DNA from 4 places in the Anaerobacillus sp. 63XJN7_5_ISO-PGPR-S23-430 genome. Region 4 is predicted to be linked to each of the others. Evidence: riboswitches for the same ligand, from Rfam matches in the RefSeq annotation. Region 4 holds a riboswitch; each other region holds the start of a gene.

The links. Region 4 has a riboswitch for cyclic di-GMP ahead of AC0VYJ_RS02395 (amidase). Riboswitches for the same ligand answer to the same signal wherever they lie in the genome.
Region 1: linked by a shared signal. The riboswitch ahead of AC0VYJ_RS11205 (anti-repressor SinI family protein) and the one ahead of AC0VYJ_RS02395 (amidase) in region 4 are both predicted to bind cyclic di-GMP.
Region 2: linked by a shared signal. The riboswitch ahead of AC0VYJ_RS20540 (anti-repressor SinI family protein) and the one ahead of AC0VYJ_RS02395 (amidase) in region 4 are both predicted to bind cyclic di-GMP.
Region 3: linked by a shared signal. The riboswitch ahead of AC0VYJ_RS06130 (HD-GYP domain-containing protein) and the one ahead of AC0VYJ_RS02395 (amidase) in region 4 are both predicted to bind cyclic di-GMP.

What each region holds. Positions count from the first base shown of each region.
Region 1 is NZ_CM149686.1:2,083,832-2,086,030, forward strand. Features, by position in the region: gene egtD (L-histidine N(alpha)-methyltransferase) at 1-181, shown strand, start outside; gene AC0VYJ_RS11195 (thioredoxin family protein) at 259-573, shown strand; gene AC0VYJ_RS11200 (hypothetical protein) at 606-836, opposite strand; cyclic di-GMP riboswitch class I at 1,062-1,150, shown strand; gene AC0VYJ_RS11205 (anti-repressor SinI family protein) at 1,176-1,313, shown strand; gene AC0VYJ_RS11210 (glycine--tRNA ligase) at 1,695-2,199, shown strand, end outside.
Region 2 is NZ_CM149686.1:3,999,499-4,001,697, forward strand. Features, by position in the region: gene AC0VYJ_RS20530 (GntR family transcriptional regulator) at 1-169, opposite strand, end outside; gene AC0VYJ_RS20535 (hypothetical protein) at 323-616, opposite strand; cyclic di-GMP riboswitch class I at 830-930, shown strand; gene AC0VYJ_RS20540 (anti-repressor SinI family protein) at 953-1,072, shown strand; gene AC0VYJ_RS20545 (helix-turn-helix domain-containing protein) at 1,186-1,521, shown strand; gene AC0VYJ_RS20550 (DUF5658 family protein) at 1,712-1,849, opposite strand; gene AC0VYJ_RS20555 (hypothetical protein) at 1,878-2,141, opposite strand; gene AC0VYJ_RS20560 (anti-repressor SinI family protein) at 2,154-2,199, opposite strand, start outside.
Region 3 is NZ_CM149686.1:1,125,257-1,127,455, reverse strand. Features, by position in the region: gene AC0VYJ_RS06135 (FAD-dependent oxidoreductase) at 1-911, opposite strand, end outside; cyclic di-GMP riboswitch class II at 1,047-1,130, shown strand; gene AC0VYJ_RS06130 (HD-GYP domain-containing protein) at 1,142-1,783, shown strand; gene sda (sporulation histidine kinase inhibitor Sda) at 1,842-2,009, shown strand.
Region 4 is NZ_CM149686.1:451,018-453,216, forward strand. Features, by position in the region: gene AC0VYJ_RS02390 (HelD family protein) at 1-630, shown strand, start outside; cyclic di-GMP riboswitch class I at 795-881, shown strand; gene AC0VYJ_RS02395 (amidase) at 924-1,826, shown strand; gene AC0VYJ_RS02400 (YwbE family protein) at 1,882-2,076, opposite strand; gene ytzI (YtzI protein) at 2,054-2,199, opposite strand, start outside.

The DNA.
Region 1 (2,199 bases), 1.6 Mb from region 4:
GGTGACCGTTGGTGATCAACATATCCATTTTGAGAACCATGAAACGATTCATACGGAGAATTCCTATAAATATAGTCTAGAGGAATTTAAACTGTTAGCAGAGAATTCAGGTTTCACATCAATGAAAACATGGACTGATCAAGAACAGCTTTTCAGTTTGCACTATCTTAGTGTGAAATAACGTAATCTTTCTTACAGACATTCAATGATTATTTCGATATAATTGTTAATGAAGATATAGGTGAAGGAGAGATAATCATGAAGAAGATTGAAACAGCTGATTCTTATCAGTCATTCATTAACAATAATGACGTATCCATTCTAAAATATGAAGCTAACTGGTGCCCGGATTGCAAGCGCCTTGACTTTTTTATTGATGATATAATGAATGCTCATCATGAAAAACAATGGGCTCAAATCGATATTGAACAATTCCCTGAAATTACAGAGGAAAATGATGTTATGGGTATCCCGAGCCTTCTTGTCTATAAAGACGGCAAAAAGATTGGTCACTTGCATAGTGCGAATACCAAAAATCCAGATCAGGTGAAAGAATATTTAAGTCAATTCTAAACAAAAGAGAAGGTTGCGAAGGCAACCTTCTTTTATTTTGTTAGAACATATTCAATGGAGCCGTCGATTAATGAATGAACAAATGCAACTGTATATCCAATGCTAAGGTAAGTAGAAAGTGTCTCACTACAATGGGGATGTAATGGTTCTGTTGGGGCATGAAGACTTTTATACATGGTTTTTACGGTACTAGAGGTGGGTTCACAACGAAGTAGTACAACATGTTTGCCGCTCCAGGCGGTACTAATATGATTTCTCTGCATATCACTCTTCCTTTGTGAAAAATATATTCAGGGAATACAGTTAGGATATGAGTGAAATCCTAGGATGTTAGAAATAGAAATGAAAATTTAAAAATATTTTGAATTTTCATCAGATAACTGGTATATTAGTAGCATATAACGTCAAACTTCTCGATAATCGCATTTATTCACTAAAAAGTTGTGTGTTTTGTAAGTTTAAGGTCGGAATGTGTCATTTCTGAATTCTCCAGACAAGGGCAAACCATCCTAAAGGGTGGGACGCAAAGACACAGGTCTAATGTTGGTTCTCCAACGATGACGGCTGGTCCTCCTGGAAAACCCAAGAAGGAGGAGAAAAGAATGACCATGGCGAAACCTAAGCCTAAGAAGGTACTTGATCAAGAATGGGTTATTCTCATGAGGGCTGCCAGGGAACTTGGATTGAAGAAAGAAGAGGTACAGGCATTCTTAAGACAAGACAAAAACCGACATCTATGAATATACATAAATGAATGACGACCTTTAAGGTCGTTTTTTTGTGATAAGCTTTGATGAAAGCAAATACGGTGTGAAATGAATAATCCTTGACTTTAGGGCAATATTTTTTGTATCATATGTCATATCAATTGCATACATAAACCATACTAACTATGAAGGATAAATAGTAGTCAGAATAACCTTGACTTTAGCGATTCGGGGACGGTGGAAGCCCGAACGAGGTCTGATGAAACGGCAGTCTGGAGTTACGTTTCTCAAAGTGGATGCCTTATTTGCATCAACTAGGGTGGAACCGCGGGTGCATAAGCTCTCGTCCCTGGACATTTTTTGTCCATGGATTGGGAGCTTTTTATATTGATTGAGAAAAAAGGAGAGAATGACATGACAATTTCAATGGATCAGATCGTTTCAGTATCAAAGCACAGAGGATTTATTTTCCCTGGTTCTGATATTTACGGTGGACTAGCAAATACGTGGGATTATGGACCACTTGGTGTAGAACTTAAGAAAAATATTAAAGATGCATGGTGGAAGAAGTTTGTTCAAGAATCACCTTATAACAGTGGTCTAGATGCCGCCATTCTAATGAATCCAAAAACGTGGGAAGCTTCAGGTCATTTAGGTAATTTCAATGATCCTTTAATTGATTGCAAAAGCTGTAAAACACGTCATCGTGCAGATAAATTAATTGAGGACGCTCTTTCTACTGATGAAGAGGACATGATTGCAGACGGCCTTTCATTTGAAGAAATGGAGCGTTTGATGAAAGAAAATCATATTACTTGCCCTGAGTGTGGCAGTGAAGATTTCACAGAAATTCGTCAATTTGATCTTATGTTTAAAACCCATCAAGGTGTAACTAAATCGAGCACGAGTGAAATTTACC
Region 2 (2,199 bases), 750 kb from region 4:
AGGCCTCTCGAACAGGAACCTGGCTTATTCCAAACTTCTTTGCTACTTCTGTTTCCACTATTCGATCTCCAGGCTTTAGATTGTTTAAAATAATATCATCTCTTAAATTTTTTTTAACTTTATCCTTTAAGGAGACTAACGATTGTTTACTTGGTTTTCGTTCTTCCATTTTTCCCAACCCTTTTCAAATAGTATTAAAAGCTTTTACATTGTAACGAGTAAAAAATGTTTATAAATGATGTTTCAAATTATATATAATACCATTATATATAATTTGAAACATCATTATAAGAGAATTAAAAAAAGAGACCCGTTAAGGTCCCTATTGCTGGTTTTCAGTTTCATCATTCGGTTGCTTTTCAGTGTCGTCCATGTCCCCTTCATCCATGTTACCATCTTCATCTTTATCGCCTTCTTCTGAACCATCCTTATTCATTGTATCATCGTCTTCCTGATCAATCGTTCCATCGTCTTCGTTAACATTCTCTTCATCTTCTGGTGTATCTTCTTGCATTTCGGGATCTTCTACCGGTCCTTCTTCTTCATTTGCATTCGAACAAGCCGCAATACTCAGGGAAAGAAACATCGTCATCAGTAACAACATCCACTTTTTCATAGAAAAACCTCCATCGTTGTAATAGTCCTATTTTGACCATCTCAAGTGGATGTATGTATTTTCCTAACACCAAATTTAAAAAAAGCTATTTATTTACAAAAAAAGTCATATATTTTTGATATTTTTTACAAATTACAACACATTTCGTAGGTTTAATGGCCTATTATAATAGTAGGATTTTCATAAATATATGATGGATCGTACAAAGTATCCTCCAGAAAAGGGCAACCATTTTTGAAAAAAAGTGGGCGCAAAGTAAACAGATCTAAGGAAGCTTGTTGATAGAAGGCTTCTATGATGGCTGAACTACCTGGAAAGAGTTTAAGGAGGAGTTACATGGGCGTACATACGGAAGAAAATCTGGACGAGGAATGGATTAAATTAATGAAAGAAGCGAAGGAATTGGGCATCAAAATTTCTGAAATCAAAGCGTTTCTCAAAAATGAGGGAATGTAACCTGAACGAAAGCGGCGGAACGGACGCCGCTTTCGTTCTATTTACGGAACAATAACATACTGGTATAATTACATACAATCAAAGAATTTTGTCGAAGCATCGGAGGGATACACGTGATAGGTGAAGAAGTAAAGAAGTATCGTTTACGCAAAGGGTTATCTCTTTCAGAATTAGCGGAACGTGCGAATGTGGCCAAGTCATATCTGAGTTCAATTGAACGAAATATACAATCAAATCCCTCTATCCAATTCCTAGATAAAATATCTAATGTTCTTGATGTTTCGGTAGAGGTACTACTTCAGGGAGATGATCCTATTCATCAGAGTGAGTTAGACTCGGAATGGAAAAAGATCGTTAAAGAAGCAATGGAGTCTGGTATAAGTAAGGACCAGTTCAGGGAGTTTCTGGAGTTTAATAAGTGGCGTGCCAAACAGGGATCTGATCAATAAATTGTTTTTTTAAGAGCCGACATCTTCCAGTAGGCTCTTATCTATTTAGTTAACAGGATATATACCTAATAGCCGTGGATACACAATATGAAAGAATATAATGTTGAAGCCACGATTAATAAAATCCGTATTAAACCGGATTTAAAGTGATGAAATTTTAAAAGTAAGGCGATCAAAAAAAGAGACAAACCTATTTATACATTAGGATAACAAGTGGATCCATTTGAAATAGCATTCGCATTAATGGATTCACTTCTCCGATCCATCCATTTTGAACTCCACAATATGTGATAAATCCATCAAGAGCGTTAATCCATGCTAAATAAATAACAAAAAACTGCTCCTACGTTTTCCCTTTATTCATAATGAGACGATATATTTTGGTTTTGTATAATCTCCCTAAGTTCATCGTACATTTTCTGTTCATCTCGGATTATTCCTTTGATGTCTTGTTCTTTATTTTCAAGTCCGTGGATTTTCTCTAGAATAAAAGATAAATCGCACTTCCCTTTATATTCGTCATTGATGTAGAGTTTGGCGATCTGTTTATCAACCGCAATGATTTTAATCCTCTTCCCTAAAATATAAGAGACAAAAGTCCCTTCCCCTAATTTGATCACCATCATTCCTCCTTATTTTTTTGAGGAATTGATTAGAAAATCCTTCACTTCCTCCTTA
Region 3 (2,199 bases), 670 kb from region 4:
GCGTCCCCAATCCCGGTGTTCATGCCCTGTCCGCCAGCCGGGCTATGAATGTGTCCAGCATCTCCGGCAATAAAGGCACGTCCTTTTCTAAAGTGACTGCTAACGCGATGATGGACTTTGTACGTTTGGAACCAGTTCACATGCTGAATCGTTAAGCCTGTTCTCTGCTCGATCAGCGACTGGAAATCCTTGAACGCAACTGAGCTTTGATCGGTTAAATTGTGAGGAACTATTCCAATAATCCGCTCCATTCCCGTGCTTCTAACTGGCATGAACAGGTAAAAGGTGTCAGAATCTAAATACACATTTAAACTACTTTCAGATAACTGGCCAGTGTTCGCTTTAACATCCGCCACAAAAAAACGTTCCTCATACGTTCCACCTGGAAAATCAAAAGCAAGTTCTCTTCGAACGGTACTGTGTGCCCCATCACACCCGCATATATATGAAAACTCACTCCGCTCTTCCTTATTATCTTTTTTAATAACAGCTTGAACATGGTCCCCTTCATCCATAAATGAAACCAACTCTGTCTTCCATTCTACCTCAACGCCTTCGTCGGCTAATTTGTTAATTAGCAGCTGCTCGTGGTCATCTTGCGGATAGCTTAGGGCAAATGGGAAAGGACTTAATCCTTTTCCAAGATCGTGAAAATTGATGTTGGCTTTTGCTTTCATTCCTTCTCGAAATTGGATAGACTTCACTTTAATCCCCCGGTGGATGACTTCTTCTGCGAAGCCCATTTGGTTATAAAATTCTAGGGTTCTAGCGTGTACAATTAGCGCACGCGATGCTTCTCCGGGTCCCTCATTTTTCTCGATGATCCGAAATGAAACTCCATATTTCGCTAGGTGGAGTGCTAATACAAGACCCGTAGGACCTGCGCCAACAATTAGTACGTCAGAATTCATTTCCCAATCTCCTTTCATTGGCGTTCCAAATAAAAAAACTGAAAAATCAAAGAAAACAGTTAACAAATTCACCTTTTTATGGTATTTATTATATAAGTATATCCTTATGTCAAGATACCTCAGTAAGAGAACCACAAAAAAAGAGAATGCGATGAACTATCATTCTAGCCTGGGCACTTGAGTGATAGGGAGCAAGTAGTGCAACCGGCTCCTTAAAAAGGAGAATGAACATGGAAAAGTGTACATTGTACGGGCACGCTAATTTATTTTCATCACACACACTGCGAATGATGGAACTCCTAAGACGTCACGACCCTCATAGCTTTCTCCATTCAGTACAAACTACGAGCTACTTTATTGATTTCTGTTTGCATTACAATTTCCGATCACTGTTGAAACGGCGCTTTCTTGAGTCTGTTTTGCTACATGACATCGGTAAACTACTTGTCCCAACAGAAATTCTTCAAAAAAAGAGCCCACTAACCCTTTATGAGAAAGAGTATGTCGAGCGGCATCCAGAGTTTGGAATAGAGCTACTTAATGATTTTCCAGAGATTGATATTGAGCCGTCTCTTATACTAAATCATCATGAGAATAGCGATGGTACTGGCTATCCTTATCAATTACAATATGAGCAAATTCCTCGATTTGTTTCGATTCTTCGAGTCATCGATAGCTTCATTGCGATGACGTCTGATCGAGCTTATCGTCCAAAACGTTCTGACCAATCAGCCATTCATGAAATTAACGTTCATCGGAATAACTTCTATGAGCCATCCACTACCTCCTTGTTTATCTCTTATTTGGAAAAACGGCTAAAAGGGAAAAAGGTTCTGCTTCATTATTTTGATTATACCAAACGTCAAAATTAAGCAGCGCTATTCAATAACCGTTTAAACAAAACCAAATACAATAGGGAGGGCGAATAGATTGCGACTCTTATCAACTAAGGATTTACTAATTGCATTTTGTGATGCGTATACTCTTCAATTAGATGAAGCTTTTATTGAAATGTTAACGAGCGAAATCATCCGAAGAGGCATCAATCCTCCCCAAACACGTACGGAGTGTTACGAACAAATCGCCAATTTCACTTGATGAGACAGCCTCTCATGACGCTATATAAAAAAAGCTTATCTGGTCACAACTGGCCAATAAGCTTTTTTTGATGAATTCTAATTGATTTCATCTCCCTTCACAAATAAATTTACTGTTAATACGCTTACATATGTTTGCATTTTTTAGGAAGTGGTAGATTTAAAGTGAGATAAAAAAGTTAATTATTATT
Region 4 (2,199 bases):
GAAGTGAATCGAAGTCAATCTTTTACAATATTAGGGGATTTGGCACAGGGCATTCATTCATATAAGGGCATTCATAGCTGGGAAGAATTTAGAGTGCTTTTCAACGGTAAAGACCTTTATATGGAACTTGAACAAAGTTATCGATCGACTTTAGAAATTATTGAATTTGCGAATGAAGTGATAGCTCATGCGGATATACCGGTTCAACCGGCTGTGCCTGTTTTTCGAAGTGGAAAGAAAGTCGAAATAAGCAAAATAGATAAGAAGAGGCATGTTAGTAGCTTGTTAAAATCAGCTAAAGAAATGAAAGAGAGAGGTATGAATACAGTAGCGATTGTTGGTAGGAGCGAAGAGGAATGTCATGATTTGTATGACAATCTTAGTAGGTATGATGAGAAGTTGCATCTCATTACTGCGGATGATCGATCTTATGAAGGGGGACTATCAATTGTGCCAATCTATCTTACTAAAGGATTAGAATTCGATGGAGTTATATTGGCAAATGCTAACGAAGATAATTATAGTCCACATGCAACAGATGCGAAATTACTATATGTAGGATGTACAAGAGCATTGCATGAATTAAAACTCTTTTATATTGATACTCCTTCACAATTGCTACCAGTTTAATCAAACGTTTGTTTAAAGGTTACCTTTGTTATTTCATACCATGAAATGAGCGATTGTTAGTACATTCAAGTATTAGCACCATTGAGCATTTACTTCACACAATCTACAAAAAAAGCTAAACTCTTTATTATTTATTGCCGATAATAAAAGTAGTTGGAATATAAAACTGAAAAAGGCAAACCTGTTGAAAAGCAGGGACGCAAAGTTATGGGCCTGCCCGCATGAATGCGAATGGTTGCCAAACCGCCAGGCTCCTTTTTGAGCTCTGGGTTGAAAAAAAGGAGAGCGTACATGTGAAGAATGTATCGGTTGCTGTTGGAATTCTCTTTTTTATACTGGGCTTTTTTGTGCAGATAATGGTTTTGCCTGAGGGGAAAGCTGAGGCGATAGAAATGGACACTTCTCTTGCTACATGGATTTGGAACACAAGGGACATTGAAACGAAATCAAATGAGTTCCTTCAGTTTATGGAGGAGAAACAAGTAACCGATGCTTACTTGCAAATAAATCGTTCAGTAATGGCATCTTCTTATGAATCATTTATTGGAAATGCGACATCCAAAGGTATTCGTGTACATGCTCTAGATGGGGCACCAAATTGGGCTACAAGAAATGGTGCTACATATCAGGCGAACTTATTTAACTGGTTGGATTCCTATCAAGCTAATGCGACAGAGAATCAAAAGTTTAGTGGTGTTCATCTTGATATAGAACCTTATCTTCATTCTGGCTGGACGAATAGTTATCAAAAAACGATTGCTTTCTATCAAGACCGTTTATCAGATGGAAAAACTCGTGCGATGAGTCTTGGATTATCGTTTGGTGTCGACACTCCTTTTTGGTTTGACGAACAATCTTACAACAATCGGTATGGATCGGGCAATTTAGCTGAGTGGATTATTCAAACGGCGGATGTGACTACATTAATGGCTTACCGTGATCGTGCTGATGGTGCAAATGGAATTGTTGCTCTTATTAGCAATGAGATAGCTTTAGCTGAAAAATATGGCAAGAAAATCTCCGTTGGTGTAGAGACAGGGCAAACGTCAGAAGCTTCCTACATTTCATTCTTTGAAGAGGGAGAAGCAGTCATGATAAAGGAACTTCTCAAAGTAAAGACTGCATATGAGCATTCCTCTTCAGTACAAGGTTTTTCCATACATTACCTTGATAGTTGGATGGCGTTAAAACAATAATAAAGATGAACCCCCGGACTGAAAATCAGCCGGGGGTTATTTTTATGAATTCAGCTTACGATAAAATCGATTTGACGCGACCAACCTGTCCATCTTCTAGACGTACTTTGATACCATGCGGATGGGTGGGGGATTTAGTCAGGATATCTTTTACAACACCTCTTGTCGTTTTCCCTGAACGCTGATCTTGTTTCAAGACGATATCTACAGTTTTCCCTGGTTCTATATTACTTCTGTTCTGTCCGTTCATCAGTAACCTCTTTCTCTGTCGTTTCGTTATGCTGCTCCTCAGGCAACGGATCGACAGTATGTTTGACACTGTATCCTTTTGATACAGCCATTCCAAAAGCAGCGGCAATGAAAATCGTCATAA